Regions from separate parts of the Microbacterium hominis genome, predicted to be linked through region 2. Evidence: predicted binding sites of a transcription regulator. Region 2 holds the regulator's gene; the other holds the start of a gene.
What was found. The regulator LexA, encoded in region 2, represses DNA repair genes until DNA is damaged. The targets are predictions, from matches to a motif close to TCGAACANNTGTTCGA.
Positions count from the first base shown of each region.

Region 1: HQM25_RS01115 (Rv2578c family radical SAM protein) is a predicted target of LexA. The motif match lies at 6,617-6,632, and genes of this name have one in related genera.

Region 1 covers NZ_CP054038.1:233,555-248,956, reverse strand. The annotation lists gene HQM25_RS01130 (DUF5979 domain-containing protein) at 1-3,728, opposite strand, end outside; gene HQM25_RS01125 (acyl-CoA dehydrogenase family protein) at 3,972-5,135, opposite strand; gene HQM25_RS01120 (M15 family metallopeptidase) at 5,461-6,522, opposite strand; gene HQM25_RS01115 (Rv2578c family radical SAM protein) at 6,641-7,723, shown strand; gene HQM25_RS17670 (NUDIX hydrolase) at 7,759-8,307, opposite strand; gene HQM25_RS17665 (hypothetical protein) at 8,406-9,281, shown strand; gene HQM25_RS01100 (alpha/beta fold hydrolase) at 9,263-10,165, opposite strand; gene HQM25_RS01095 (TetR/AcrR family transcriptional regulator) at 10,248-10,910, shown strand; gene HQM25_RS01090 (hypothetical protein) at 11,022-11,726, shown strand; gene HQM25_RS01085 (cellulase family glycosylhydrolase) at 11,734-13,182, opposite strand; gene HQM25_RS01080 (hypothetical protein) at 13,227-13,775, shown strand; gene HQM25_RS01075 (glycosyltransferase) at 13,877-15,151, shown strand; gene HQM25_RS01070 (DEAD/DEAH box helicase) at 15,311-15,402, opposite strand, start outside.
Region 2 covers NZ_CP054038.1:2,365,379-2,380,780, reverse strand. The annotation lists gene HQM25_RS10815 (S8 family serine peptidase) at 1-2,778, opposite strand, end outside; gene dapF (diaminopimelate epimerase) at 2,911-3,783, shown strand; gene HQM25_RS10805 (class I SAM-dependent methyltransferase) at 3,850-4,491, opposite strand; gene hflX (GTPase HflX) at 4,561-6,093, shown strand; gene HQM25_RS10795 (S9 family peptidase) at 6,115-8,037, opposite strand; gene HQM25_RS10790 (methylenetetrahydrofolate reductase) at 8,263-9,231, shown strand; gene metE (5-methyltetrahydropteroyltriglutamate--homocysteine S-methyltransferase) at 9,228-11,564, shown strand; gene HQM25_RS10780 (hypothetical protein) at 11,561-12,982, opposite strand; gene lexA (transcriptional repressor LexA) at 13,033-13,713, opposite strand; gene HQM25_RS10770 (LysM peptidoglycan-binding domain-containing protein) at 13,970-14,332, shown strand; gene HQM25_RS10765 (histidinol-phosphate transaminase) at 14,370-15,402, shown strand, end outside.

The DNA of each region.
Region 1 (15,402 bases), 1.8 Mb from region 2:
ACGGATGCCGCGTACGTGCCGTTCTCGTCGGCGATCGTGACCTGCGCACTGAGCACCGGACTCGCGTTCCAGATCCAGCCGGCGGCGAGTCCCTGCGTGGCCGGGACGGCACCCTCTGCGACCTCGCAGGTCGCACCGAGCGGCACCGGAACGCTCACGCTCTGGCCGATCGTGAGCTGGTACGGGCCGAAGGTCTCGGCGCCGCAGACGAGCGAGATCGGGAACAGCCCGCCGCCGGTGACGACGCCGCCGGGGGTGTCGGGGTCGAGCAGCTTCTGCACCGAGACCGGCACGGTCACCCGCACGATGTCGTTGGTAGCCCGCACGGCGACATGCGACCCGTCGTCGGGAATGAGGAAGGTCACGGAGGTGTCCGTCGTGTTCGTGGGCGTCGCGCCGAGCAGCGAGAAGCCGACCAGGTCGGTCCACCGGTACGGGTCGATCTCCGCCCCCTTCGCGGTCTCGGTGATCGTGCACTCGCTCCCCGCGGGGATCGCGGACACATCGGCGGTCGCACCGGCGGCCACGACGACCGAGCCGGTGAAGGTGCCTCCCGCGGCTGCCAGGCACGAGTACTCGAATGTGAACGTCCCCGTGAACTGCGCGCCCTCCTTGCCGCCCTTGACCTTCTTGCTGATCGAGAACGCGCCGTCGACTTCGGCGACGTTGTTCTCGACGGTGCTGGCTCCGTTCGGCGCGGCCGCCGTCAGCGTCAGCGGCCCGTCGATGTCGGTGCCGCCCCAGATGAAGGCGGGGTCTCCCTCGATCGGCACGGCCGGGTCGATCGCCTCTTCGGTCGCGATGCAGATCGAGCCGAGCGGGATCGCCGTGGCCGGCCCGGTCATGACCGCGTCGCCGGCGCCGGTCACCGACCACTCGCCGGTCAGCGGCGTGTCGGTTCCGTACTGGCACGACCACGTGCCGCTGAAGGTCGTCTGCGCGCCGTCGGCCGGGCCGATGCCGTTGACCTGCTTGCGCACCTGGAACGAGCCGACCTCGCGCTGCACACTGTTGACGACGGCCGCGAACACGGCTTCCGCCGTGCTGTCGACGGTGACCGTCTGGGCGGCAGGCGTCGCGCCCCAGCTGTAGGACTCGTCGACGAGCAGCGCCTGCGCCGGCGCCGTCTCGGTCACGTCGCACTGCGTGCCGATCGGCAGCCGCGGTGTCGTGGCGCTGGCGTCGACGGCGAGGCTGAAGGTCGCAGAGTACGGCGACGCCTGTCCCTGTGCGGGCTGGTCGCACGTCACCATGACCTCGAAGCGGGCGCTCGCGAGGACTCCACCACGCAGCTCGGCCGGCGTGATCTGCTTGCCCACGATCAGCTCGCCGTATTGGCGGACCGGCCGGTTGGTGACGGCGACGGTGCTCGATCCGCCCGCGAGGACGGTCACGACCCCGCCCACGAGGCCGTCGTAGACGGGCAGGGCCCACTCGTACCCGGTCTGGAGGTTGCCCGTCGGCGCGGTCTCCGTCACACGGCATTGCGTGCCCGCCGGGATGCCGGTGACGGTCGTGCTCGCACCGGCGGCGAGCGTGCGCGTGCCGCTGAAGCCCGCCCCGCAGTCGTAGGCGATCTCGAAGACCGCGGACGTGCCCCCGGTGAAGCCGTCGCCGAGGACGTTCTTGGTGAGGACCAGCTCACCGGTCAGGCGCGTGAAGAAGTTGGTGAGGGTGGTGGATGCCGGTGTCGTGCTCCCCGGCACCGGCACCGTCTGCTCGCTCCAGCTCGAGCCGTCCCACTGGTAGGTGTCGTTCGCGAAGTCGCCGGCCGCGGGGGCGAGCGTCTCGTCGAAGGCACAGGATGCACCGGTGGGCAGATCCCAGACGATCGCCGAGCCCGTCGTGGTGAGCTCGAGCGCACCCCCCGCCACGGTGACGCCGCCGAGCGTGCACTCGTACGTCACGGGGAAGACGCGCGCCGCGCCGCCCGTGTAGCCGACGGCCGGCGTGCCCGGGCGCGGCTCGACGATCTTGCGCACCTCGATGCTGCCGCGCTGGATGAAGCTGTTGGTGATCGCGACCGTCGCCGTGCCGCCCGACGGGATCTCGGCGGTGGCGCTGGTCGGCACGAAGGCCGCGGGCTGCCACGAGAACGACCCGTCGAGCAGGCTGCCCGTCGGCGGGGTCTCGGTGACGACGCAGGATGCTCCGGCCGGCAGCGGCGGGGAGACGAAGGGGGTGCCGCGCGAGACCGTGAACGCCACCGCATCCGCGCCGTCGCATCGATAGGCGCCGTGGAAGGGGGTGGCGTCGTCGCCGGTGAATCCCCCGTCGGGGCCCGTGATCGCCTTCGTCACGGTGAGGCTGCCGGTGGGCGGAGCGCTGGTGTTGACGATCGTGCAGACGGCGTTCGCGCCCCGTTCGAGAGTCACGCGACTCCCGGTGATCGAGCCGTTCTCGCACGACCAGGTGCCCGCCGAGTACCCGGTGGGGCCCCCTGCCTCATTGAGCGCGTACGTGCCGACCGCCACGCGGCGGCTCGTCACGGCCGCGCTGCCGCTGGCGCCGCCGATCGAGTCGGGACCGACGGCGCTCAGCGTCCAGGCCGCGGGCGACGCGTCGCCGCCGTCGACCTGCTTCACCAGCGTGAGCGAGGCCTTCGGCGTGAAGGTATTCGTATACGTGCACACGATGCCCAGCGCGTCGGTGGTCGGCGGGGCGCCGACGGCGTCGAGCGTCAGCTTTCCGGCATCCAGGTCATAGCTCGCCTCCGGCACGGGATTGCCCGCCGTGTCGAGGCACTCGATGCTCGTCGTGGACCACTCGTCGCTCACGGGAGCCTCGGTCACCGACACGGTCTCGCCGCGCAGCAGCTGCACCGGCCCCTCCGAGTCCGACGTGCCGACGCCGGGCGTCAGCGAGAACTTCTTCGTCGCCCACGGCGAGCCGGCGAGGTCGCTCGTGCCGGTGTAGGCGAAGGCGGGGATCGTCGTTCCCGCGGGCGCCGCGACCTGCTTGACGATCGTCAGCTCGCGCCGCTGCACGAGCGAGGCGTACAGGCACGCCGCGGAGTTCGCGCTCTCCCGCGTGAGGAAGCGGTTCACCGCGCTGCCGGCGGGCGTGGCCGGGCAGGCGGCCGCGCTCGTGGGGATGAAGCCCGACACGACGAGCTTGTACTGGAAGCCCTGCTGGTCGAAGACCTGATCGGCGATCTGGTTCGTGAACCGGATCTCGTCGGCGCAGCCACGGTCGTTCGGACCGTTCAGGAATGCGCAGGGGCGGTCGCCGTTCGGCGTCTCCCACAGCATCCACGGGAACGTCGTCGGCTGCAGGGGGGTGAATCCGCCCATCTGCACCCTGAGGCTGCCTTCGAAGTGCTTGGCACCGCCACGGCTGCCAGATACGACGTTGTTGTAGTGCGTGAACCGGCCGATGAGGAAGGTGTCGCCATCCTGAGCGGTCTGCGTGGTCGACGGCGTGAAGCCGATGGCCGACTGGATGCGGGTGCTCAGCTGATCGGGGCACCGGTTGCCCGATGCGTGGCCATGTGCGGTGAGCGCCTCCTGACCCGGCCCGACGAGCGAGGTCGTGCCGCCGGTGCCGGCGGGCGCGTAGCGGATGCACTCGTCACGGTTGGAGCTGTTGGAGCCGTCCGTGCCGCGAGTGCCGCTGAACTGCGCGCTGATCGGTCCGACATTGAGTGTGGCGGCCTCGGCGGGCGGCGTCGCCGCCGGCGCCACCACCAGCATCCCGGCGAGGAGCGCACACGCGGCCGACCAGGCCATGAACCGTCGAATAGTGCCGAACCCGTCCACTCGCACCCCCCGATGCCGCGGCGGCGCCCCGACGGAGCTCCCGCCCCTGCACTCTGGCACGAGGCCGCGACCCACCGCAACGATTTCGCGGGATTGCAATAGTTGACGCGCGGAGAGCCCCCGGCACACCCGGACACAGCACTGCTCCCCTGTCGCGATCGGCCGGTGATCCGGCGTTTCGCGGCAGGGGAGCAGGAGGAGGAGTGCGGGCGACTACCGCTTGCCGACGATCTGGCGCGACACGAGGTCGCGCATGATCTCGTTCGTGCCGCCGTAGATGCGGTGCACGCGGGCGTCGAGATACGCCCGGGCGATCGGGTACTCGGTGATGTAGCCGTAGCCGCCGTGCAGCTGCACGCCGACGTCGAGGAGCTCCGCCTCGCGGTCGGTCGCCCAGAACTTGACCTTGGCGGCCTCCTCGGCCGTGAGCTTCTCGTCCTTGTAGAGCATCATCGCGCGGTCGATGTACGCCCACATGACGTCGACGGTGGTGGCCATGTCGGCCAGGGCGAAGCGCGTGTTCTGGAAGTCGGCGATCCGCTCGCCGAACGCCTCGCGGCTGATCACGTAGTCGCGGGTCCAGTGGAAGGCCGCCTCGCCGGCGGCCGCGGCGGCGACGCCGATCGACAGGCGCTCGAGGGGCAGGTTCATCATGAGCTGGATGAAGCCGAGGCCCTCCTTGCCGCCGATGAGGTTCTCCTCGGGGACGAACACGTCCTGGAACGACATCTCCGCCGTGTCCCAGCCGTGGAAGCCCATCTTCTCGAGCTTCTTGCTGTGGTCGAAGCCCTCCATGCCGTCCTCGAGGATCAGCAGGCTGAACGCATCGGGCCGGGTGCCCTCGCCGGTCTTGACGAAGGTGACGACGATGTCGGCCGTCTTGCCCGACGAGATGAACGTCTTCGCGCCGTTGACGAGGTAGCCGCCGTCGACCTTCTTGGCGGTGGTCTTGATGCCGCGGAGGTCCGAGCCGGCACCGGGCTCCGTCATCGCGAGCGCGCCGAGGATCTCGCCGGTGGCCATGCGCGGGAGCCACTTCTGCTTCTGCTCCTGGGTGCCCATGTGCGCGATGTACGGCACGGCCAGGTCGTCCTGGATGCCGAGGGCGCCGGCGAGCGAGCCCTGCCCCGCCGCGATGACCTCTTCGAGCACGATCGCGCGGAAGCGGTAGTCCTGCAGCATCCCGGCGCCGCCGAACTCCTCGGGAACCGACAGGCCGATGATGCCGGCCTCGCCCGCGGCGAGCATGGTCTCGCGGTCGACCTCGCCCGCGGCATCCCATTCCTTGCGCTTGTCGTCACCCGCGTACCGCTTGATGAACTCCTTGACGACGTCGCGGAACGCTTCGTGGTCCTCGTCGTAGATGTCGCGCTCCATGTGCGCCTCCCTCTCGTCTTCGAGTGCTCGCCGGCGCCTCACGATGACCGGGCGCAGAGCGGCGAACCGCGTCGATCCTATCGCCGGGTTCTGACCGAACGGTGTGCGTTTTGAGATTCGGTCTTATGGATGCCGGAACCCAGTGCCGCGATTTGTGGGATGCCGCAACCCGGTCGGTTCCGGCCTCCCGCCCACCGCCTCGGAGCCTCTCCACCGCACCGCCCCCACCGCACTGGCTCGGAGATCTGCGCTCCTGCGGAGGCATTCGGGCGGAATCCTCCGCAGGACTGCAGATCTCCGCACGACCGCAGGCGGCCCGGGGCCGTCAGCCGAAGTAGTCGGGCGCCGCCGGGAGCGCGAAGAACTCCTCCAGCGTGTGCCAGCCGCCCGCGTGATACGCCTCGGCCAGCTGCGGCCCGATGTAGCGCAGATGCCAGGGTTCGGGCAGATAGCCGGTGATCGGGGTGCGATCGGCCTCGTAGCGCACGATCCAGCCGAACCGCCATGCGTTCGCGACGATCCAGTCGCCCTGCGCGGTGCCGGCGAGGTCGTCCAGCGACCCGCAGCCGCCGCTGCACGCGACGACGTCGGCGGCGAGGCCCGACTGATGCTCGGAGTGACCGGGCCGCGCGCTCACGAGGTCGGCCCCCTCGACGCCGCGCGAGGACACCTGACGTCCGTACGAACCCTGCTGCGTCGTGTACGACCGGAACGCGCTGGCGAGTGCGATCTCCCCCGCACCCTCTTCGCGCGCCGCGGCGACCATCCGCGTCAGCGCGGCCGCGGCATCGGCGCGCAGAGCGCCCCCTGCGAGGTTGCGCACGCCGTCGGGCATCGTCAGCGGCGAGGGGCGGTAGTCGACGGGATCGTGCGGACGCACCTTGTTGATGACCGACCAGAGGCGAGCCGAATCGTCGAGGGCGATGCACGGCGCGCGACCCTCGACGACCGCGGCGCGCAGCGCCTCGCCGCCACCGCCCGCCGCGATGGCAGCGGCGTCGTCGCCCGCGGCGAGCGCGTCGGCCACCTCGGGCGCCGCGCACAGGTCGGCCAGGGGCGCGACCGCGGCCAGGCTGGGCGCAGGGATGGACTCGGCCGGCGCCGGCAACGGCGGCTCGTCGATGCGCGCCTCGATCTCGGCCTCCGCGGCGGCGAGCCGCTCCTCCTCGGCCAGGGCGGGCGCGCTGATCGCCCCCGTCACCGCGGCGGCACCGCCGGCCACCAGAGCGGCGCACGCGACGAGCGCGAACACTGCGGCGATCCGCGCCGCGCGCCTCCGGCGAGCGTGACGAACGGGGGTCACCTCGTCGCGCAGGAGCGCCTCCGAACGCGCGCGGCGGCGCGGCGAAGCATCCACTTCGCCGGCGATCTGTCGGGTGTCCGCCACCCTCCCATTCTCACGGGAGGTGCGCCGCGAACGCGTCAGCGAAGAACACCCTCATGTCCTGTTCGATTCTTTCGTTCTGACTCTTGCAGTTTGTTCGTTCTTATGTTCGACTATCGGCATGCGGTGGCAGGGACAGCAACTGGGAGCGGTGGATGCCGCGGCGCTGCCCGGCCTGGAACAGCTGAACTCCCTCGTGCGGTCGGTGACCACCCCCGAGTTCGCCGATGTGACGTTCCACGAGGTGCTGTGCAAGTCAGCACTGAACCACGTGCCCGGCCCGTCGGCGATGCCGTTCGACTGGACCATCAACCCCTATCGGGGGTGCAGCCATGCTTGCAGTTACTGCTTCGCACGGTCGACGCATGAGTACCTCGAGCTCGACGCGGGGCGCGACTTCGACACCCAGATCATCGTGAAGGTCAACATCGAAGAGGTGCTGCGGCGCGAGCTCGCCCGCGGCAGCTGGCAGCGCGACCCCGTGCAGCTGGGCACGAACACCGACCCCTACCAGCGCGCCGAGGGACGCTACGCGCTCATGCCCGGCATCATCGGCGCGCTCGCCGAGTCGGGCACGCCGTTCTCGATCCTCACGAAGGGCACGCTGCTGCGCCGCGACCTTCCCCTGCTGCAGGATGCCGCACGCAGCGTCGACGTGTCGATCGCGATGTCGATCTCGGTCTTCGACGACGAGCTGCAGAAGGCCGTCGAACCCGGCACACCGTCCGCGGCGGCGCGGCTGGCCACCGTGCGCGCGGCGACCGACGCGGGATTCCGCGTGACGGTGTTCCTCATGCCGATCCTCCCCCACCTCACCGACTCGATCACCGCGATCGACCACGCGCTCGCGCGCATCAAGGAGGCCGGCGCGGTGCGGGTCGTGTACGGGGCGCTCCACCTGCGTCCGGGCGCGAAGCAGTGGTTCCTGGAGTGGCTCGGGCAGCGGCATCCCGAACTCGTCTCGTCGTATCGCGGGCTCTATCCCGGTGCGTCGGCCGTCGCGCCGAAGGCGTATCGGTCGTGGCTCGCCAAGCGCGTGCGGCCGCTGCTGCGCGTGCACGGGCTCGACGGCAGCGCCGAGGAGGAGTCCCACCCGCGCGATGCCTCCGCACGCGCGGGCCTCGCCTCCCGCGCCGCGGCGAGCGCCGTCGTCACGACGTCGCGGGGCCGTACTGCCACCGCCACGACGCCCCGCCTCTTCTGACGATCGGCCGGCGGTCGAGCCGGACCGCAGCGCCCTCAGCCGAGGCGGCGCACGAGGTCGAGCACGTTCCGCAGGCGAACGACGAATCCGGTCGGCACCGCGGCCGGCACCGCGTCGACGTCGAACCAGGCGACGTCGTCGCTCTCATCGCTCGCGGTCGGCACGGCATCGGGCGCCACGACGGCGGCGAACCCCACGTCCCAGTGCGCGGCGCACCAGCCGAACCCGGCGGACAGCTCGTGGCGATCGAGGTCGACGGGCTGCGTCGAGAGCAGCGCGATCGCCTCCACGCCGCTCTCCTCCCGCGCCTCGCGCAGCGCAGCGTCGGCGAGCGCGGCGTCGATCGATTCGAGGTGACCGCCGAACTGCACCCAGAAGCCGCCCTTGCGGTGCAGGCACAGCAGCACGCGGTCGAATCCGGGGCTGAAGACGAAGCAGCTCGCCGTGACGTGCTCGCGGCCGCCGTCCCGGTGCAGCGCCGCCTCGCCCGCCTCGTCGAGGAAGGCGCGGTACCGGTCGGCCTGAGCCGGTTCGAGCACCGCAGCGGCGAGGGCGAGGGACACATCGGCGACACGCACGGGCACGGCTCCGACCCTACCGGCGCGTCTCGCGCACGACGCCCGGGCCCTCCCCGGGCGGCGACCCTGCCGCGGGGCAGGAAGCGGTGCCAGGATGGAACGTGATGGATGACGGAACCCTCGCAGAGCTGCGAGCGCTGCGCGAGCGCGCCTACGGACCCGATGCCGACATCTTCGACGACGACACGGCGTTCCGGCGCCTGCAGGAGCTCGAGCATCGCTCACTCGCGCGCGCTTCGGTCTCGACCGTCGACGGTGCGGCCTCCGGCAGTCTCGCCACGCTGGTCGCCGAGCCCGCCGACGCCGCTCCCGCCTTCGAGACGCCGGTGGATGCCGCACCCGCCGACCCGGCACGGGCCGCTTCCGGACGCGACGTCGGGCCCGCCGCCGCGGATGCTGCGGATGCCGCGGATGCGGCGGATGCGGCGGATGCGGCGACGGCGCCCGCTGCTGCGACGGCGCCAGCGCCGGATGCCGCCGTCGACGGGGATCCGGCGGGTGCGGCATCCCTCCCGGACGAACCCGGGCCGGCGCGCCGCAGGCTCTGGCTGTGGTGGGCGCTCTCGCTCATCGCGACCGCCCTCGTGGCCGCGCTGATCACCGTGTGGATCATGAGCCCCGCGGGGCGGGTCGCCTCGCTGGGGGTCGATGATGACGTGCCGTGGCCGCGCGATGTCTTCGGCGATGCTCCCGACGGCGCGGAGCTCTACGAGGACTTCCTGGGGATCACCCCGGTTCTGCTCCCGCTGCAGCTCGAAGGCTCGCAGCCCCCGGCGCCGTGCATTTACCTCATCACCACCGGCGACGCGGCGGGGTTCATCGCGGGCGGCGGCTGCTCGGCGGGGCAGTTCCCGGCGACGGCGGCGATGATGGTCGGCGAGAACTCCCCCGACCGGCTGCGCGAGGAGTATCCGCTCGGCAGTTCGCTGCAGTTCGTGCTCGACGGCTCGCGGGTCGTCGTCTACGCCCAGACTCCCTGAGTCGCGCCCGGCGCGACGGGCTCGACGACGTCGGCGGGGTGCGCGACGAAATCCATCACCGCGTCGAGGAACTCGTCGGCGGCGAGGATGCGGTTGTGGCCGAGTCCGCTCGTGAGCACGACGCGCGCCCCGGCGTGGGCGCCGGCGATGCGCGCCACCTCCGCCACCGGCATGAGCGGGTCCCGCTCGTCGTGCACGGCGAGCAGCCGCGTGTCCTCCGGCAGCGGGACGCGAAGCGGCGACAGCCGCTCGATCGGGTCCGGCTCGCCGGGGAAGTAGCGTCGCGCGAATCGCGCGCGCAGCGCGGCATCCACCCTCTCGTCGTAGCCGAGCGCTCCGCGCAGGCGTGCGAACAGCACGGCCGGGTCGGCCGGCGCCGACACCGTGACGACGCGGTCCGCGCCGATGCCGCCCTGCCCCACCGCGATGAGGGCAGCGAGACCCCCGAACGAGTGCCCGACCACCGCCCGGAAGCGTCCGTGCCGCGCCTGGAGCGCCGCGAGCGCGTCGACCCAGTCCCGCACGTACGCCGCGCGCCCGGGCGACGCGCCGTGCGCGGGCGCGTCGAAGGCGACGACGCGCCGTCCGTCGGCGACGAGTTCGCGCACGAGCGTCGTGAACTGACTGGCACGCCCGTCCCAGCCGTGGGCGAGCGCGACCACATCGTTTCCGTACCCCCAGTCGTACACGGCGAGGTCGGTGCCGCGGCGATCGAGGCCGGGCACCCGCACGGTGGACCGCCGGGCCTGCAGCATGGTGGGCTCGTCGGTCGCGCTGAGCGGCCGCGGCCGCTCGATGCGGGCGAACATTTTCAGCGCGAGCGCCCCGCCCCACTCGGGCGAGACCGTTCCGGCGCCGCGCACGGCGGCGCCTGCGGCCGCCATCATCCCGTTCATCGGTGTCTCTCACTTTCTATACGAACGATCGTTCGTATCAATACGCACGATCGTACGGTAACCTGGCCGCATGGTGCAAGAGGTCCGTGACGGTCGCCGCGCGCGCGGCGACGAATCGCGCCGCGCGATCCTCGCCCGCGCCGTCGATGCGGCGTCGGTGAACGGTCTCGACGGACTGACCATCGGCTCGCTCGCCGACGCCTCGGGCCACAGCAAGAGCGGCATCGCCACCCTGTTCGGCTCGAAGGAGCAGCTGCAGCTGGCCACCGTGTCCGCCGCGCGCGAGATCTTCATCGATACCGTCGTCACCCCCGCGCGCACCCGCACCGAGCGCGGCCTCGCCCGCGTGGTCGAGCTCATCTCGACATGGATCGCCTACTCCGACGTGCGCGTCTTCCGCGGCGGATGCTTCTTCGCCGCCGCCTCCGTGGAGTTCGACGCCAAGCCCGGTGCGGTTCGCGACGCGATCATCGCCGCCAACACCGAATGGGAGCAGTACCTCACGGCTTCGATCCGCTCCGCGATGGATGCCGGCGAGCTGCCCGGTCTCGACGACCCGGCGCAGCTCGTGTTCGAGCTGCTGTCCTTCCTCGAGGCCGCGAACACCCGCTCCCTCATGCAGGGGAGCTCCGCGCCCTACGCGCGCGCGGCGACGGCCGTGCGCACGCGCCTCCTCGCCCTCGGCGCGGATCCGGACGTGGTGGCCGGTATCGGGGAGCGCACCGCGGCCTGAGAGCCGTCACGGATCCGACGCTCCCTCGCGCGGCGGCGCGGCGGCGCTGCCGTGCCTCCGCCGCGCTGCGGCGCTGCCGCGCGTGCCCCTGCGGTGCCAGGATGATCCGTGATGGATGAAGGATCCCTCGTCGAGCTGCGGGCGCTGCGCGAACGTGCCTACGGGCGCGACGCAGACATCGACGACCCTGCGGATCTCGAGCGCCTGCGGGAGCTCGAAGAGCGGTCCCGGGCGTCCGTGGCCGTCGCCGCCGAGCGGCCTGGAGACACGACGGGCGCGTCCGCGCCGGCCGCACCCGCGCCGGCCGCACCCGCGCCGGCCGCGCCCGCGAAGGGGGAGGAGACCCCCGCCGCGACCGCGGCGTCGCCCGGCCCCCGGCGACGACGCGCGTGGTGGTGGGCGCTCTCCCTCGTCGTGACCGCCGTGACCGCGTCGCTCGTGACGGCGTGGCTCCTGGCCCCCGACGCGCGCGTCGCCTCACTCGAGATCGACCGAGAAACCCCGTGGCCCACCCATGTGCTCGGCGATCGCGTGTCGAACTCGGCCGTCTACGAGCCGTTCCACGGGGTTTCCCCGATCGCCGTGTTCGAGGGGCCGCAGGCGCCCGCGCCGTGCCTGTACCTGGTGACGTGGTTCGCGGGAGGCGCGGAGTTCCTCTCGCGGGGCAGCTGCACGGTCGGCGGGTTCCCCGCGACCGTGGCACTCACCGTGGACGCGAGCTCCCCCGACGAGCTGCGCGACGCATTCGGGCTCGGCACCTCCGTGCAGTTCGTGCTCGACGAGGCCCGCGTGAGCGTCTACGTCGACGCTCCCTGATCCGCCTTCACCGCGCGCGGATCACGATCTCCGTCGCCCCGCTGTCGATCGTGAAGCCGATCACGCCGGTCGCGGCATCCCACGCGACGATCTCGCCGCCGGTGATCTCGGCTCCGTCGGGGAATCCGTCCGCCGGAAGGTACGCCTCGCTCACCGCCGCACCGCCACCGCTGCGGCCGCCGTCGATGTCGCCGCCGCCGGCGGCGCCGAGGCGGATCGTGAGCACGTCGGGCCCCACCTCCCAGGAACGCAGGTCGCCCGCGACCGCGCGCGGATAGGGCCGCGACACCGCTTCGACGAGGTTCCGCGGCTCGCCCTCGGCGTCGTACGGGCCCCAGCTTCCGGGATCGCGAGACCAGTAGACGACGCCGAATCCCGACGCGTCCGACGTCTCGTACATGAGCTCGACGTAGTCGATGGCACCCGGCAGCTCGGTGTTCAACCCGAACTCCCCGAGGATCACCGGCACCCCGCCGAGCGCCTGCGCGGTACGCAGCGCATTCGACCGCCAGGCCGCCACCGTGCCCTCGACGAGGTCACGACTCACTCCCGCGAAGCCGTCGCCGAGATCCATGGGCAGTGGATAGATGTGCGGGCAGAAGGCGATCCGCGCCGCGCCGTCGCGGGGGTCGTCGACGAAACCGAGGCCGCTGGGAAGCCCCCAGTTGAACCCCAGCGCCTGCGGCTCCAGGCACGCCCACGTGTCGTCGTCGACCTCGCGGATCGCATCGACGGACTTCTGGTACAGCGCCGTGAGCGGACCGGCCTCGAACGCCGGGCCCTGCACGGTGCCGCCGTACGGCTCGTTCATGAGGTCGTAGGCGACCACGGCCTCGTTGTCTGCGAACCGCGCCGCCACCGCGCGCCACGCGCCCGCGTAGTGGTCCATGAGTTCCGGGTGGGCGCCGGTCGTGTTCCAGAAGTTGTCGAATGCGCGGATCACCCCGGGCTCGAGGTAGTAGAGCTCCCACATGGGCAGGCTCTCGGCCACCGGCAGCCCGTCCATATACGTCGCCCACGCCGGTGCGCCGTTGCCGTTCATGCCGCTCGGAGTGATCGCGTTGCCCCACAGGTCCTGATGCATGTCGAGCATGACGTGGTACCCGCGGTCGGCGTACCACCCGATGCGCTCTTCGACATCGTCGAGGTAGCCCTGGTCGTACACACCCGGCTCCGGCTCGATCTTGCGCCATGAGATGAGATAGCGCACGAAATTCGTGCCCATGTCGGCATATTCGGTGTCGAGGTCGTCCTCGGTGAAGTCCGGCAGGCCGCTCGCGACCTGCTTGGAGCTCGACGCGGTGTTGAAGCCGCTCGGCACGAGTGCTCGGCCTTCCGCGTCGGTGAGGAACGCCTCGGCGGATGCCGGGCCGGGCGTGCGCACGGCGGCGGCAACGCCGCCCACGACGACGAGCGCCGCCAGGCCGAGCGCGAGGGAGGCACGAGGGGGGATCATGCATGTCCTCTCTGACACGTATCACGGGAGGCTATCATCGAGCGGTGCCGACGAAGACACCGCTCCACGCTCACCGGGATCCCGCCGATGCGGCGATCCTCGCGAGCATTCTCGCGCTCGCGATCCTCGCGGGCATCTGGCCGATCGCGGGGGTGCTGACGACGTGGATGCCGCTGCTCGCGGTTCCCGCCGCTGCGGGCCTGCCCTCGCTGCTGCCTCCGCTTCGACTCGTGCCGCTCGGCGGAACGACCGCCGGGTTCTGGGTCGCGGACACGCTCGCCGTGCTGGTGATGCTCCTAGCGGCATGGCTTCAGCTGCGCGCTGTCGGACGCCGCCGGCCGAACCCGGGCCACGGGCGCGCCTTCGGCCGAGGCGTGTGGACCACCGCGGTCGCGGTGGTCGCGGGCAACCTCGTGCGCACGGTGTTCCTCAGCTTCGTCACCCACTCCGACCTCGGCACCTTCGCCGGGTATGTCGTCTTCGGAATGCTCGTGTCGCTGATCACCGGCCTGACTCTCGGGGTCGTCGTCGGCGCTGCCGCCGCCGTCACGCGTCTCCTGCGCCCGCGTGCGCGGGAGTCGGTCGCGGTCTGACCCGCCCGGCGAGCTCGCGCCCCGCGTACCGACCCGCGCGATGAGGCGACCCGTTCGCCACCGACGCGCGCCCGTGGCGCGCCGGCGTACGATGCACCACGATGGGCGCCATGGCGCGATTCCTGCTCTCGGCGATGCCGTTCACCGGCCACGTCACACCCGTGCTCGCCGTGGCCGCCGCTCTGGTCGACCGCGGGCACGAGGTGCGCGTCTACACCGGCTCGGCGTTCGCATCGCGGGTCGCCGCGGTCGGCGCGACGCTCGTGCCCTGGCGCGAGGCGCCCGACTTCGACGAGAACGACCTGGAGTCGAGCTTTCCCCGCGTGCGCGACCGGAAGGGCCTGCGGCAGGTGATGATCAACCTGACCGACGTGTTCGTACGCACCGCCCCGGGTCAGGTCGCCGATCTCGCCGCCGAGTGGGAACGGGAACCGTGGGACGTGATCGCGGGCGACGACGTGGCCCTCGGCGGCAGCCTGCTGTCGGAACTGCAGGGCCGGCCGTGGGCGACGATCGGGATCCTGCCGCTGAACATGACGGTCACCGATGGGCCGCCGTCGGGGATCGGGCTGACGCCCGGGCACACGCCGCTCCTGCGCGGCCGCGATGCCGCGCTGCGCGCGCTCGCACCGCTGATGGCGCGACCCCTGGCGGGTCCGCTGCGTGAGGCTCGCGCAGCCGTCGGCCTGCCGCCGCAGCGCCGCTACTTCTCCGAAGAGGTGTACTCCTCGACCCTGGTGCTCGCCAGCGGCACGCCGTCGCTCGACTTCGACCGCTCGGGGCGGCCGCCGCACGTGCATTTCGTGGGGCGCCTCGCGACGCCGGCGCCGACCCGCGACGACGATCTGCCCTCCTGGTGGGGCGACCTCGACGGCCGGCCCGTCGTGCACGTGACCCAGGGCACGCAGAACATCGACCCGGCAGACCTCATCCGGCCGACGCTCGAAGCCCTGGCATCCCGCGACGTGCTCGTCGTGGTCGCTACCGGCGTGCGGGGCCGGGACACCCTGCCGTTCCCGGTGCCGCCGAACGCCCGGGTCGCGGGCTTCCTCCCGTACGACCGGCTGCTCCCCCGCGTCGACGCGATGGTCACCAACGGCGGGTGGGGCGGCACGCTGACGGCCCTCGATCACGGCGTCCCGCTCGTCATCGCCGGCGGCGACCTCGACAAGCCCGAGATCGCCGCGCGCGTCGCGTGGACCGGCGCCGCCGTCAACCTCCGCACCGGCACGCCGACGGCGACGCAGGTCGGCGCCGCCGTCGATCGGGCCTTGGCGGACGACTCGATGCGGGAGGCCGCCGCCCGCATCAGCGCCGAGCTGCGCGCGCTCGGCGGCGCACAGCGGGCGGCGGAGCTCCTCGAGTCCCTCGCGTAGCGGGCCCGTCACGCATGCGCGGCAGGTCGCGGCATCCGCGCCATCTTCCGGCGCGCCCCTCACACGTGCGCGGCAGGTCGCGGCATCCGCGCCATCGATCGACGCAGCGGATGCCGCAACCTGCCGCGCAACGTCTGGCTGGAGACGCCGGGCCGGGACTCAGCGGGTCGGGTCGACCTGACGCCCGCTGAGCTCCTCGAGGAGGTCGTCGCCGATGCGCGCCTCTTCGAACGGCGCGTCGATCTCGGCGC
Region 2 (15,402 bases):
CGTCGGGATCTTCGCGTCCATGACGCTCGCGAGGTTGTAGACGAACGGGCTCTTGCTCGCGGCCGATCCCTTCCAGCTCATCGTCACCGGACCGGCGGCGAGCTCCGCCTGCAGTGCGCGCGCGTCGGCGGCGGTGATCGAGGCCATCGGCATCGACACCCCCGTGCCGCTGAGGTAGATGCGACCCTCGGTGCTGGTGGAGTAGGCGAGCACGCCCACGGCACCGCGGTTGCGCAGCTGCTGGTTCCACAGCACCGGGTTGCCGCCCTGCACAGCCGGGTTCGCATCGATGAGCAGCAGCTTGCCCGCGACGTCGGCGGCCTGGAGGTTCGCCGCCGTGCCCGCGCCGATGTGCAGCAGCGGTGCCGAGCCGACGCCGTCGAACTCGGGTGCGTTCGCGACCGCCAGGTCGTCGACCGTGTGTCCGCCCGAGGAGGTCAGCGCGACTCCGGGGGCCACGAGGCGGGCGGTGGCCGAGAAGGTGAACGCGCCGTCCACGCTGCCCGGGGTCGTGTACAGGTGCTTCACGTACGACGGGATGGTCGTGAGCACACCGGTCTTGACGCGTCCGTCGGTGGTGAGGCCGTACGTGTAGCCGAGCGAGAAGCCGCGGGGCTCGGCCGCCTTGTCGGCCTTGAACGCCAGCTCGCTCGCCTCGCGGGCGTCGAGGACGATCGTCGTGGGTCCGGCGATCTTCACGCTGCGCTTGAAGACGAGGCTGACCGAATCCACCTGACCCTGGTTGCCCGCCGCGTCGCGCGTCATGAGCATGCCGGCGACGTCGTAGACGCCGTGCGGCAGCGCCAGGGTGAGGCTGCCGTTGCCGGTGGTGTAGCGCGAACCGGTGCCGCGGCGGGTGTCGATCATCTGGAACGACGAGACCGAGTCGGGGCCATCACCCAGGCGGTTCTTGGTGATGACGGTGACCGGGGAGGTCGGGACCTGCATATGCACCGAGAACGGCACGGTGACCACGACATCGCCGGCGCCGGTTCCGACCAGGCGGCCGGTGACGGTGCCGTAGTCATTCGGGTCGAGCGCGACGCTGGGGTCGATCACGACGGGAACGTCGACGGAGCCGCCGGCGGGAACCACCAGGCGCTTCTGCTTGATCCCGAGCGTGAACATCGTAGGCGGCACGCTGCTGCCGTCGTCGCCGAACGCGTGGAGTGCGAGATCGAGCGTCACGTCGGCGTCCGACGTGTTGGTGAGCGCGATGCTGCGGGTCGTGGCGGCGAGGTTCCGCTGCGGGTACGCGAACGAGGCAAGCTGCCTGTTCGGCACGCCCTGCACCGGCTGCGCGACGGCCCGCGCGACGTCCATCGGCCCCGCGCCCTGCTCGAGCACGGATGCCTCGGTGTGCGCCGCCGACGATGTGAGCACGCGCTTGAGCTCGGCCGGGGTCAGGTCGGGGTTCGCCTGCAGCACGATCGCGGCGCCGCCCGCGACGTGCGGCGTGGCCATCGAGGTGCCGGAGTACGCGGCGTAGGCGAGCTCGTCGCTGCCACCCGCCCGGGCGGCGACGACGTCGACGCCCTGCGAGGCGATGTCGGGCTTGGCCGCGGTTCCGCCGACGGCCGGGCCGCGGCTGGAGAACGACGCGGTCGCGTTGTCGCGGTCGACGGCCCCGACGGTCAGGGCCGACGGTGCGCAGCCCGGGGTGGACACCTGGCCGCGGAGGCCTTCGTTGCCGGCGGCGATGACGAACAGCGCGCTATCCGACAGCGCTTCGACGAGGTTCACGTCGGGCCCGACGCACGAGGTGGAGCTGGAGTTGCCGAGCGACATCGACACGATGTCCGCGCCGGAGTCGACGGCCCACTGCATGCCCTGCAGGATCCACGAGGTCAGTCCGCTGCCGTCGTCGGCGAGCACCTTGCCCACGAGCAGGTCGGCGCCGGGCGCGACGCCGGCGTACACGCCGTCCGAGGCGACCCCGGTGCCGGCGACGGTCGAGCCCACGTGGGTCCCGTGGCCGTTGCGGTCCTGGATGGTCTGGCCGCTGTAGGTGACGAACGAGCGGCTCTGCGCGACACGGCCGGTGAGGTCGGCGTGCTGCTGGTCGAAGCCGGTGTCGAGCACGGCGACCGTGACGCCCGAGCCGTCGAAGCCGAGCTCGTGGGCGACCGTGGCACCGGTCAGCGGAACGGTCGGCTCGAGGCCGTCGAGCAGGGAGGCGCCCTCGACCTTGGCGTCGAGCCAGATGTGCTCCACGCCCGCGCCCGAACGCGCTCCGGCTGCGGGCTGGAGGGCGGCCCACGCGGCGGCGGCGCGCGACTTGCTGATCGACAGGGCGTCGGCGTCGATGGCGTCGAGCTCGGCGGTCACGAGCGCGCCCTTGACGGCGGCACGTGCGGCGGTGCCGTCGGCGTACTCCACGATGACCGGGAGGCTGTCCATCGAGGCGTCGTCGAAGCCGTCCGCCCACAGTCCGGCGATGTCGAACAGTCGCGGGTCGAGGGTGCCGTCCTCGACGAGCGCCTGGACGTCGGCGGGGACGACGTAGGTGCTGTCGCCGTCGATCCACGTCGACCACAGCTCCTCCCCGTCCGTGCTCTCGAGGCGGGGAGCCGTCAGGGCTCCGTCGACGGTGACGTAGGCGTGCACGACATCGCCCGTGACGAGCGTGAAGCTCACCGGCTGGGCAGTGGGGTCGATGCCGGTGGGGGTGCTCGCCGGCACCTCCGCGGCCATGGCGGCCGGGGCGATGGCGGAGCACAGAAGCGCGGTGACGGCCAGGGCCGTCCCGCTGCGGATCGCGCGCGGGCGGGGGAACATGGGATCTCCATTCGGTCGGTCTCATGATCGACGCCGTCGGGGTCCCGCGCCGTCCATCTGCGTGACGAATGCATGCCATGGCGTGAACCCGCCACGCGGAGCGCTGCGGGCGGACGCCCATAGACTGAAGGGATGCCGCAGACGATCGCGTTCACCAAGGGCCACGGCACGGGAAACGACTTCGTGATCGTCCCTGACCCCGACGGAGCGCTCGACCTCTCCGACGATCAGGTCGCGGTGCTCTGCGACCGGCGCTTCGGCATCGGCGGCGACGGCATCCTGCGGGTGGTGCGCGCGGGCAGCATCGACGACGGGGCCGACGCCGCGGCGTCCGGGGTCGAATGGTTCATGGACTACCGCAACGCCGACGGCTCTCAGGCCGAGATGTGCGGCAACGGCGTGCGGGTGTTCGTCCGCTACCTGGTCGACGTCGGCTGGGCGGAGGTGGATGCCGCGCCGCTGCGCATCGGCACGCGCGCCGGTGTCAAGACGGTGACCCGCAGCGATCTCGGCTTCGAAGTCGACCTCGGCACCTGGCGGGTGGAGGCCGATGATGTGCTCGTGCGCACGCGCGGTGGGGGAGCGCCCCGCCCCGGTGTCGGCATCGACGTCGGCAACCCCCACGTCGTGGTGGCCCTGCCCGACGACCGCGAGCTCGAGGGGCTCGATCTGGCCGCCCAGCCTCAGCTGCACCCGGAGCCGCCGGCGGGAGCGAACATCGAATTCGTCGTGCCGGCCGACCCGCTGGTGCACGAGGGTGTGGGCCGCATCCGCATGCGGGTGTTCGAGCGCGGCGTGGGGGAGACCCTCAGCTGCGGCACCGGCGTCGCTGCGGCCGCCCTCGCGGTGCGTCACTGGGCGGGATCGGCCGCGCCCGACCGCTGGAGCGTCGACGTTCCCGGCGGCACCCTCGGGGTGCGGATGCCGGAGGTCGGCGCAGAGCGGCACGTGCTGCTCTCGGGCCCCGCGACCCTCGTCTACTCGGGCGAGGTCACCCTCGCCTGAACCCCGGATCCCCGCACGGGCACGGACATGCGCGCGGTCGCGTGGGGAGTCCGGGTGGAGCGGACGCTACGGCAGGTCGATCGGGCCGCTCGGCGGCGATCCGTGCCGGCGCACGCGCAGCACGCGGAACCCGCGACCGGTCGCGGCGCGATGCACGCTGTACCCGTTCTCGAACGTTCCCGCCATCCAGCGCTGGAGGGAGTCCGAGCCGAGATTGCGCTGCACGACCAGCCAGGCGTCGGACCTCTCGTCGAGTCGGGGGATCCAGCGCTCGAGCAGACTGTGCAGCTCGCTCTTGCCGACCCGGATCGGCGGATTGGAGCGGATCGTGCGGAACGAGATCCCGTCGGGAACATCCTCGGGTAACGACGCGTTGATGTTCGACAGGCCCAGATCCTCCGCGTTGCGGCGAACCAGATCGAGTGCCCGCTCATTCACATCGACAGCCCAGATCGTCGCGTGCGGCGATTCCATCGCCAGCGTCAATGCGATCGGTCCCCAGCCGCAGCCGAGATCGAGAAGGTGACCTCCCGGCGGCGGGGCCGGCGCGTTGGCCAGGAGCACCCCGGTGCCGTGGTCGACGTGGTCGGGGCTGAACACGCCCCGCGCGGTCGTCACCTCGAGGTCTCGCCCGGCCAACGCGACGCGGACGCGTCGCAGATTCTCGGCGCTGGCGGGGGACGCGCTGAAGTAGTGGTCGCTCCCCATGGCGTTGAGCGTAGCGGAGGAGCCCCGCATCGCGGGAGGCTAGAATTCACCGATGCCCGAAAGGAACGCATGACCGACACCACGACACCCCACAGCACCGACGAGACGCCGATCGACCCGGTGGATCGGGTGCTCGCGCGAGCCGACGGGCGTTCCGGGGTGCGGGTCAGCGTCTTCTCCGAGGGTGGCGCCGCACAGGCGCTGCAGGACACGACGACGGCCGCCGGCGGCGATGCCGACGGCGAGCAGTGGGACCGCGAAGAGCGTGCCGCGCTGCGGCGCGTGCCGGGTCTTTCCACCGAGCTCGAGGACGTCACCGAGGTCGAGTACCGGCAGCTGCGACTCGAGAACGTGGTGCTGGTGGGCGTGCACCCGCAGGGTGAGACCGAGAACGCCGAGAACTCGCTGCGCGAGCTCGCCGCGCTCTCGGAGACCGCCGGGGCGGTCGTGCTCGACGGTGTGCTCCAGCGTCGGCCGCATCCGGATCCGGCGACGTACGTCGGCCGCGGAAAGGCCGAGGAGCTGCGCGACATCGTCGCCGCCGTCGGCGCCGACACCGTGATCGCCGACACCGAGCTCGCGCCCAGCCAGCGCCGTGCGCTCGAAGACGTGGTGAAGGTCAAGGTCATCGACCGCACCACCGTCATCCTCGATATCTTCAGCCAGCACGCGAAGAGCCGCGAGGGCAAGGCCCAGGTCGAGCTCGCGCAGCTCGAATACCTTCTGCCGCGCCTGCGCGGCTGGGGTGACTCGATGAGCCGTCAGGCCGGTGGCCAGGTCGGCGCCGGCGGCGCGGGCATGGGCTCGCGCGGTCCCGGTGAGACGAAGATCGAGCTCGACCGTCGTCGCATCCGCACCCGCATGGCGATGCTGCGCCGTCAGATCCGAGATTTCGCTCCCGCCCGCGACGCCAAGCGCGCCGAGCGCAAGCGCAACACGATCCCGTCCGTCGCGATCGCCGGCTACACGAACGCCGGCAAGTCGAGCCTGCTCAACCGGCTCACCAGCGCCGGGGTGCTCGTCGAGAACGCGCTGTTCGCGACGCTGGATGCCACGGTGCGGCGCACCCAGACGGCGGACGGCCGGGTCTTCACCCTCACCGACACCGTCGGCTTCGTGCGCAACCTCCCGCACCAGCTGGTGGAGGCGTTCCGCTCGACGCTCGAGGAGGTCGGCCAGGCCGACGTCATCGTGCACGTCGTCGACGGCTCGCACCCCGACCCCGCGGCCCAGCTGGCGACGGTGCGCGATGTCATCGGCGATGTCGGAGCCCGCGAGATCCCCGAGATCGTCGTCTTCAACAAGGCGGACCTGGTCGACGACGACACGCGACTGCTGCTGCGCGGTCTGGTGCCCGGTGCGCTGTTCGTGTCGTCGCGCACGGGCGAGGGGATCGCGCAGCTGCGCGAGCTGGTCGAGGAGACGCTCCCTCTTCCCGCCGTCGAACTGCGCGTGCTCGTGCCCTACGACCGCGGCGACCTCGTCTCGGCGGTGCACGAGCAGGGCATCATCGTGTCGCAGTCGCACGAGGAGAGCGGCACGGAGATCCACGCGCACGTCTCGGCGCACCTCGCTGCGCGTCTGTCGCGCTACGCGCTCTGAGCGCCCGGCGAGGCGCCCGCCCTACACCGAGGCGAGGTCGACCGAACCGGCCGGGGTGAACCCGAGGATGCTCCCCAGGAACGCGATCTCCGCCTCCAGGGTCTGCACGACGGTGTCGGCGCGGCGGAAGCCGTGGCCCTCGCCCTCGAACGCGAGGTATCGGTGCGCGACGCCGTTCGCGGCGAGGGCGTCGCGCACCGCCTCGGACTGCGAGGGCGGCACGACGAGGTCGTCGAGGCCCTGTTCGAGGAGCATCGGCGTCTGCAGACTCTCCAGTCGCGACAGCGGTGAGCGTTCGATGTACCGATGCTCGGCCTCGGGGAGCGGCCCCACCATGCTGTCGAGATACCGCGCTTCGAAGTCGTGCGTGTCGGCGGCGAGGCGGCGGAGGTCGGCCACGCCGTACCGGCTGATGCCGGCCGCGAAGACGTCGGACCGGGTGACCGCGCACAGCACCGTCCAGCCGCCGGCCGAGCCGCCCGCAATGGCCAGACGTGCGGGATCGGCGTGGCCGGCGGCGGCCGCACCGCGGGCCACAGCGATCACGTCGTCCACGTCGACAACCCCCCACTGACCCCGCAGCCGCTCGCGGTAGGCGCGCCCGTACCCGGTCGAGCCGCCGTAGTTCACATCGAGCACGCCGATTCCGCGGCTGGTGAAGTAGGCGATCCTCGCGCTGGCGGCCGGTCCCACCTTGCCGGTGGGCCCGCCGTGCACGAAGAGGATGTAGGGCGGGCGCTCGTCGTCGGGGCCGACCACGTCGGGATTGGTCGGCGGGTACCGGAACGCGTGGACGACACCATGGGGGCCGTCGTAGCGTTCGGACTGCGGGCGTGGCATCCACTCGCGTCCCCACGGGGCACGGCCGCCCGCGACCTCGACGAGCACGTCGGGCCGATCGGCGTCGAGCACCCAGAGCCCGGCGGACACCTCGGCGCCCGATCCTGTCACCAGCACCCGGGAGCCGGAGGCGTCCTCGATGTTCACATCCGAGGTGAGAGGTGTCGACACGGGTGCGACCGCGCCGGTGGCGGCATCCACGATCGCGATCTCATCGGCGCCGTCGGTGCGCACCGCGACGATGCGGCCGCCGGAGATCGGCGTGTGCCACCGCAGTCCGAGCCCCCACAGCGCGCCGCCGGTGTCGGCGTCGGCGGGGGCGACCGGGCGGCGGGCGAGATCGGCCGACAGGTGCACGCGCCAGAGGTTCCAGCGTCCGGTCGGGTCGTCGACGACCAGGAGGTCGTCGGGGCCGAGCCAGGCGGGCTGCAGCGGCGCCGTCTCGGCCGCGCCGCCGCCGACGACGGTGGTCCATTCGATGACGGTGCCTTCTTCGAGCCGGCCCACCCGCACCTCGGTGCGGTCCCACGGCATGTGGGGGTGATCCCAGGCCACCCAGGCGAGATGCGTGGCTCCGGGGGAGAGGGCGGGCTGCGCGAGGAAGACGCTGTCGGCGACCAGCTCGGTCACCCGCGATGTCTCGCCGAGCCCCACCGACACGAGCGCGCGACGGGGAACGGGGCCGTCGCCGTGCACCTCCTGCACCGCGATGAGCGTGCCCTGCTGCCAGGTGAGCCCGCCGTAGCGCGTGTCGTCGGCGGGCGGGGTGAGGGCGCGGGGTGCGTCGCCGGGGCGCATCGCGTAGATGCGCTGGTCGGACTTCTCCACGAACAGCAGCGTGCCGTCGTCGGTCGCGGTCCAGGCGCCGCCGCCGTATTCGTGCACGCGAGAACGTGCGCTCCACGGCATCGGCAGCACCTCGGCGGCAGGAGCGTCGCCCTCGCGCCGCCGCACGGTCGTCCGTCCGCCCTCGTGCGGCACGGTCTCGCCCCACCACACCTCGTCACCCACGAAGCGGGCGCCCTCGATGCGAGGCGACGATGCGGCGACGTCGGCTGCGGACAGCGGAGAGGGCCAGGAACCATAGGGCGACGCCGATGACATGGCTCCACGCTACGCCGCCCGCCGACGACGCAACACATCGTCATACGCGGTGCGGGCGGCCCCCGCACCCCGCTACCGTGGAGCCATCGTCGCCCGGTCATCGATCGGGCAGGAGCGACAGCCGAGCCCGGCACCCGCCCGCGATGCACTTGCGCCGACCGGCCCGCCGGTTGCGCGCGGTCCGCGGCCGTCCGGCCTCCCGTCCCTCTCCGTCGAAAGCACGACATGACGATCGATCTCAGTGCACCCCCTGTGCCCATCTCGTTCGAGGTGTATCCGCCGCGCTCGGAGTCCGGAATGGTCGCCCTGCACGAGACCATCGCGCGGCTGGCCGCGGTCGGGCCGCGTTTCATCTCCGTCACCTACGGGGCGGGCGGATCGACGGGCGGGCGCTCGCTGGAGCTGCTGCGGCACATCCTCCACGAGACGCACGTCACCCCGCTCGCGCACCTCACCTGCGTGGGCAGCACGTACGCGGCCGCGACGGCGCTGATCCGGGAGTTCCTGGATGCCGGGATCACGAGCTTCCTCGCCCTGCGCGGCGATCCGCCCGCCGGCGTGTCGGAGGACGAGGTCTTCCTCGGCGATCTCGAGTCCGCCGCCCAGCTCGTGCAGCTGATCGACCGCGTTCAGGCCGAGCGCGCACCGTACTCCGAGACGGCCATCCCCGGTGTCCCCGACGCGGTGCGCGTGGGGCGGCGTCCGCGCGCCGACATCGCGGTGGCCGCCTTCCCCAACGGCCACCCGCGCTCCCGCTACCCGACGGAGCACATCGACGCGCTCCTGGCCAAGCAGGCCGCCGGTGCGACCATGGCGATCACGCAGCTGTTCTTCCACGCCGATGACTACCTCTCCTTCGTCCAGCGTGCGCGGGCGGCCGGGGTCGGCATCCCGATCCTGCCCGGCATCATGCCGATCACCTCGCCCTCGCGGCTGCGGCGGGTGCTCGAGCTCTCGGGCGAGCAGCTGCCGGGTGAGCTGGCGGTGGCCCTCGAGGTGGAGACGACCGCCGAGGGACAGCGCGCGGTGGGCATCGCCCATGCCGCCGGCCTCGCCCGCGACGTGCTCGCCGGGGGCGCGCCCGGGGTGCACCTCTACGCCTTCAACAACCACGACACGGTGCTCGCCACGCTCGGTGCGGCGGGCCTTCTCTCCGACCCTCGTCCCACCGCTGCTCAGGAGGCAGAACGATGACCGCTCCCCGCCCGTCCTTCCCGTCCGGCACGATCCTCGGCTATCCGCGCATCGGCCCGAACCGCGAGCTCAAGCGCGCCGTCGAGGCGCACTGGTCGGGAACCCTCGACGCGACCGGCCTCGAAGAGGCCGCGTCGCGACTGCGCCGCGCCACCCGCGAGCGCCTGATCGCCCTCGGTCTGGGCGGGACGGATTCGTCGATCCCCGAGTCGTTCTCCTTCTACGACCAGGTGCTGGATGCCGCCCTGAGCGTGGGCGCGCTGCCCGAGCGCTTCGCGCACCGCCGGGAGCCCGACGGCACCATCGGGTCGGCGGCGATGTTCGCGGCGGCGCGCGGCGAGGGCGACGCCGCCCCGCTCGAGATGACCAAGTGGTTCGACACCAACTACCACTACCTCGTGCCGGAGATCGGGCCCGAGACGGTGTTCGCCCTCTCCAACGACCGCTTCGCGCGACAGGTCGCCGAGGCGAAGGCCGACGGCGTCTCGGTGCGCCCCGTGCTGGTCGGGCCGGTCACCCTCCTGGCGCTGGCGAAGGCGACGGATGCCGCGCCGGCCGGCTTCGACCCGCTGACGCGTCTGGGCGACGTGGTGGCGGCCTATCGCGACCTGCTCCGCGCGCTGCGGGCGGCGGGCGCCGAATGGGTGCAGCTGGACGAGCCGGCGCTGGTGAGCGAGAGCCTGCCCGCCGGGCCCGGCGCGCTCGCCGCTGCCGCGGACCGGGCCTACGCGGAGCTGGGCGGCCACGCGGACCGGCCCGCGATCCTCGTCTCCGCCGGCTACGCGCAGCTGTCGCCCGAGGGCTGGCGCGCGCTGGCCGCGGCGCCCATCGAGGCGATCGCCCTCGACCTCACGCGCGGCGATGTGCCCGAGCAGGTGGCCGGCCTCGAGGGGAAGACCCTCGTCGGCGGCGTGATCGACGGGCGCAACATCTGGCGCGGCGACCTCGACCTCGCCTGGCAGAAGCTCGAGCGCCTGTCGGCGCGGGGTGCGGCATCCATCGCCGTCGGCACCTCGACGTCGCTGCAGCACGTTCCGCACGACGTCAGCGGTGAGACCGACCTCGATCCGCGACTGGTGACCTGGCTCGCGTTCGCCGACCAGAAGACGGAGCAGGTCGTCACGCTCGCCCGCGGACTGCGCGACGGGCGCGACGCCATCGCTCTCGAGCTCGCGGCGGCGGCCGCCGCGCTCGCGGACCGCGCGAGCGCTCCGGGGGTGCATGACGGAGCGGTGCGTCCGCGCACCGCGTCGCTCGCTGCGGCCGACTTCGCGCGCACCGACTACGAGACCCGCGCGCAGGCGCAGGATGCGGCGCTGGGGCTCCCGGTGCTGCCGACCACGACGATCGGCTCGTTCCCCCAGACCGGGGACATCCGGCGCGCCCGCGCGCGCTTCTCCCGCGGCGAGCTCGCCGCCGACCAGTACGACAGCTTCCTCCGCGACGAGATCGCCCGCGTCGTGGCGCTGCAGGAGGACCTCGGTCTCGACGTGCTCGTGCACGGCGAGGCGGAGCGCAACGACATGGTGCAGTACTTCGCGGAGAACCTCGACGGCTTCGCGGTCACCCGCAACGGGTGGGTCCAGTCCTACGGCTCGCGCGCGACGCGTCCGTCCATCCTGTGGGGCGACGTGTCGCGGCCCGCGCCGATCACCGTCGGCTGGTCGACCTACGCGCAGTCACTGACAGACAAGCCCATGAAGGGCATGCTCACCGGTCCGGTCACGATCCTCGCGTGGTCGTTCGTGCGCGACGACCAGGCGCTGGCCGAGACCGCGAACCAGGTGGCCCTCGCGCTGCGCGACGAGCTCGCCGATCTCGAGGCCGCCGGCATCGGCGTGATCCAGGTCGATGAGCCGGCGCTGCGGGAGCTCCTCCCGCTGAAGCGGGCGGACCAGCCGGCTTACCTGGCGTGGTCGGTCGACTCCTTCCGGCTGGCGACTTCGGGTGTGTCGCCGCAGACGCAGGTGCACACCCACCTGTGCTATTCGGAGTTCGACGTGGTGATCGACGCCATCGCCGCCCTCGACGCGGATGTCACCTCCATCGAGGCGGCCCGCAGCCGCGGCGAGGTGATCGGCGACATCGCGCGCTCGGGATTCGCCGCGGGGGTCGGCCCCGGCGTCTACGACATCCACTCGCCGCGGGTGCCGTCCGTCGACGAGGTCGGGGCCCTGCTCGACCGCGCGGTGGCCGATCTGCCGCTGCGCCGCGTCTGGGTCAATCCCGACTGCGGGCTCAAGACGCGTGGCTACGACGAGACCGTGGCCTCGCTGCGCAACCTCGTGACCGCCGCGCGGGCCGGTCGCGAGAAGGTGGGCGCGCCGGTCTAGGTCGCCGCCGTCTCCCGGTCGGATGCCGCGGCCTCGGGTTCGCCCGGATCCGCGGCGTCCGACCGCTCGTCGGGGCGTCGCTGCAGCAGTTCGGTGACCCACCACGCGAGGAGCCACACGACCAGCACGAGGAACACGTCGCCGAGCGAGAGGGGACGCAGCAGCAGCAGCCACACGACCCCCAGCACACCGAGCGCGATGCGCACGAGCAGTCGCTGGGCGTAGAGCCAGGCGCCGACGGAGCTGGTGTCGACGCCGCGTCGCTGCGCCGCGCCGCGCAGGCCCGCGTTCACCGAGGCGACCGCCGCGCGCGATGCGCGGGCCCCGCGCCAGCGGCCCGACATCCACGCGATCACCGCGATGATCGCGCCGATGAGCATCAGGACGACCGCCGTGTCGCGCATGGCGTTCGTGATCTGGTCGTACACCGACGCCAGGGCGGACGCCGAGACGCCGAGGGCGGGCGCGCTCAGCTGCAGCACACTGCCGGCGATGGCCAGGCCCACGGCCAGCACGGCACTGCCCAGGGCGATCCCGACCCCGGTTCCGAGCACCGCGGTCGACCGGCGCCGGGCGATCAGGATGCCGACGAGGAACAGGGCGAGGGCCACCACCGGGAGCCACCACCCGACGGCGACCGCGATGTTGTAGACCGTCCCCACGACGATGAGCGCGTCGCTCTGGGCCACCACGATGGTGCGGTCGATGACGGGGATCGACGAGGCGAAGCCGACGCCGCTGTCGACGAGACGCTGTTTGACCTCTTCGATGACGGGAGCGAGCTGGATGCCGAGCTCGCCGTCGGCGCCGATGACGACGGCCCCTTCGGCGGTGCCGCCGGCTGCCACCGCCGCGAGCGATCGATGGCTGGCGCGAAGTGCCGTCTCCCAGACGTCGGAGAACGCGTCGGACTGCACGAGGCGGATGACGGTGGTGTCCACGAGCCCCTGCAGGCCCTGAGCGGCCGGTGCGCGCAGCAGGTCGAGCGCCGCCAGCGCCCGCGGGGGCAGGTCGAGGTTCTGCAGGCCGTCGAAGAGGTCGTCGGTGATCCCCTCGAGGTCGAGCGATTCGTCGATGGCGGCCGTCACCTGATCGGCCACGAGCATCTGCACGTCGGCATCGTCGGCCAGCGGCGCGAACGTCTCGATGAAGCGCGTCTCGTCGACGAGCTCCACCCGTGCCCACGCGGCGACGATCGACACCGGCACCAGGATCGTGGCGATCACGATGCACAGCGCTGACAGGAACGCGCGCCAGCGCCCGCGGGGCCGCTCCGCGGGCGGCGCGGGTGCGAGGTCGGGGAGAACGGCGGTGCTCTGGGTGGCGCGCAGTCGGTCGTTCTCGGCCTCGAGTTCGGCGAGGCGGGCGCGCAGCGCCTGCGCGTCGGGGTCGACGGGGGGCCCGGCATCGGCAGTCATGACTCCCCTTATAGCGGGTCGCGGCGACCCGCCGGTAGCGCCCGCGCCGCTCAGACCGTGCGCAGCACGGCCACGACCTTGCCGAGCACGACCGCCTCGTCGCCGAGGATCGGCTCGAACGCGGAGTTGCGGGGGAGGAGCCAGGTGTGGCCGTCGCGCTGGCGGAAGGTCTTCACCGTCGCCTCGCCGTCGAGCATCGCGGCCACGATGTCGCCGTTGTCAGCCGTGGCCTGCGTGCGGACGACGACCCAGTCGCCGTCGCAGATGGCCGCGTCGATCATCGACTCGCCGCTGACCTTGAGCATGAACAGGTCGCCCTTGCCGACCAGCTGCCGCGGGAGCGGGAAGATCTCCTCGATCTGCTGATCGGCGGTGATGGGCACGCCGGCGGCGATCCGGCCCACGAGCGGCACGAGCGCGGCGTCGCCCACGCTCGGCGCGGTGTCGGCCGGGTTCTCGGCGGCGGTGCCGGGAAGGTCGATGAGCACCTCCATCGCCCGTGTCTTGCCCGGGTCGCGCCGGAGGTAGCCGCTGAGCTCGAGCTGGTTGAGCTGGTGGGTCACGCTCGAGAGCGACTTCAGGCCGACGGCGTCGCCGATCTCGCGCATGCTCGGCGGGTAGCCGTGCCGTGCGATAGAGCGCTGGATCACCTCGAGGATCGCGAGCTGCTTGTCGCTGAGGCTCTTGCGGCGCCGGGTCTGGGGCCTCTCGCGCCCGGTCGACTCGCTCATGTCGGCTCCCGTCTCGCCGCCCGACGGGCAGCGGTCTTCGAATGTCGGAGGCCCGTGGTGGGGTGTCCGTATCGAAACCGTATCCGGTTCACCGCCCGCGCGGGCGCATGTTATCCCGCGTGTCGCTTCGACAGAAGCGGTTCGGTTCCGATCGTTGACAGGTTCCAGCATCGAAGATAGATTCGGAAAAGAGATTCGCATCCGGCGCACCCGGCCGTTCGGCGGGTGCGAATCTCTTCCCGGCCTTGGAGGAGACATGACCGCTCTCAGCCCCGTTCTCACCGCCCCGACCGTCCCGTCGGCGACCCGGCTCCGCCTCACCGTCCGAGGCCGGCGCGTGCTCGCCGCCCTCGCCGCCCTGCCCGCCGTGGCGGTGCTGTGCGCGGTCGTCCTCGGGGGCGGCGCCGCACTCGCGTCCCGCGATGCCGGGGCGCCCGTCGGCTCCTTCGAGACGGTGATCGTCGAGTCCGGCGACACGCTGTGGGCGATCGCGCAGCAGGTCGCCCCCGCCGCCGACCCGCGCGACGTGGTCGACGACCTGGTGCGGCTGAACGCCCTCGACGGCGTCTCGCTCCAGGCCGGTCAGCGCCTCGCGATCCCCGCGGAGTACTCCCACTGATCCACCGGCCGCGGTCCGGGCCCCACCGCGCCCTACCATGGGACAGGTGACCGTTCGCCTCGACGACCTCCCCCTCCGCGACGACCTCCGCGGAAAGAAGCCCTACGGCGCTCCGCAGGCTCCGTTGCCCATCGCCCTGAACGTCAACGAGAACACGCATCCGGTGCCGCAGGAGGTCGCCGACGACATCCTCGACTCGATCGCTCTCGCGCTGCGCGACGTGAACCGGTACCCCGACCGCGAGTTCACCGCCCTGCGGGAGGGCTTCGCCGACTACCTCGGCCACGGACTCACGCGGGAGCAGATCTGGGCCGCCAACGGCTCGAACGAGGTGCTCCAGCACGTGCTGCAGGCGTTCGCCGGTCCAGGACGCACGGCGTTCGGGTTTACACCCACGTACTCGATGTACCCGCTGCTCACGCGCGGCACCGGAGCGACGTGGATCGCGGGCGAGCGTGGGGCCGACTTCTCGGTCGATGCGTCCTCCGCGGCATCCCAGGTGGCCGACGCGGCACCCGATGTGGTGTTCCTGTGCGCGCCCAACAACCCGACCGGCACCCCGATGGGGCTCGACGTGATCGAAGCCGTCTACGACGCGACCCTGGGAATCGTGGTCGTCGACGAGGCCTACCAGGAGTTCGCTCCGCGCGACGAGCGCTCCGCGCTCACGCTTCTTCCCGGGCGCGAGCGGCTCGTCGTCTCGCGCACCATGAGCAAGGCCTTCGCCTTCGCGGGTGCGCGCGTGGGCTATCTCGCGGCCGACCCCGCGCTCGTGGACGCGCTCCGACTCGTGCGGCTGCCGTATCACCTCAGCTCGCTCACGCAGGCGGCGGCGGGCGCCGCCCTCCGCCACGCCCCCACCATGCTGCGCATGGTCGACGAGATCGTCGATCAGCGCGATCGCATCTCGGCCACGCTCGAGGCGCTCGGGTACGTCGCCTACGAATCGTGGACCAACTTCGTGCTGTTCGGCGGCGTCGACAACCCGGCCCGCACGTGGCAGGAGCTCTATGACCGGGGCGTGCTCATCCGCGACGTCGGCATCCCGCACCACCTGCGGGTGTCGGCAG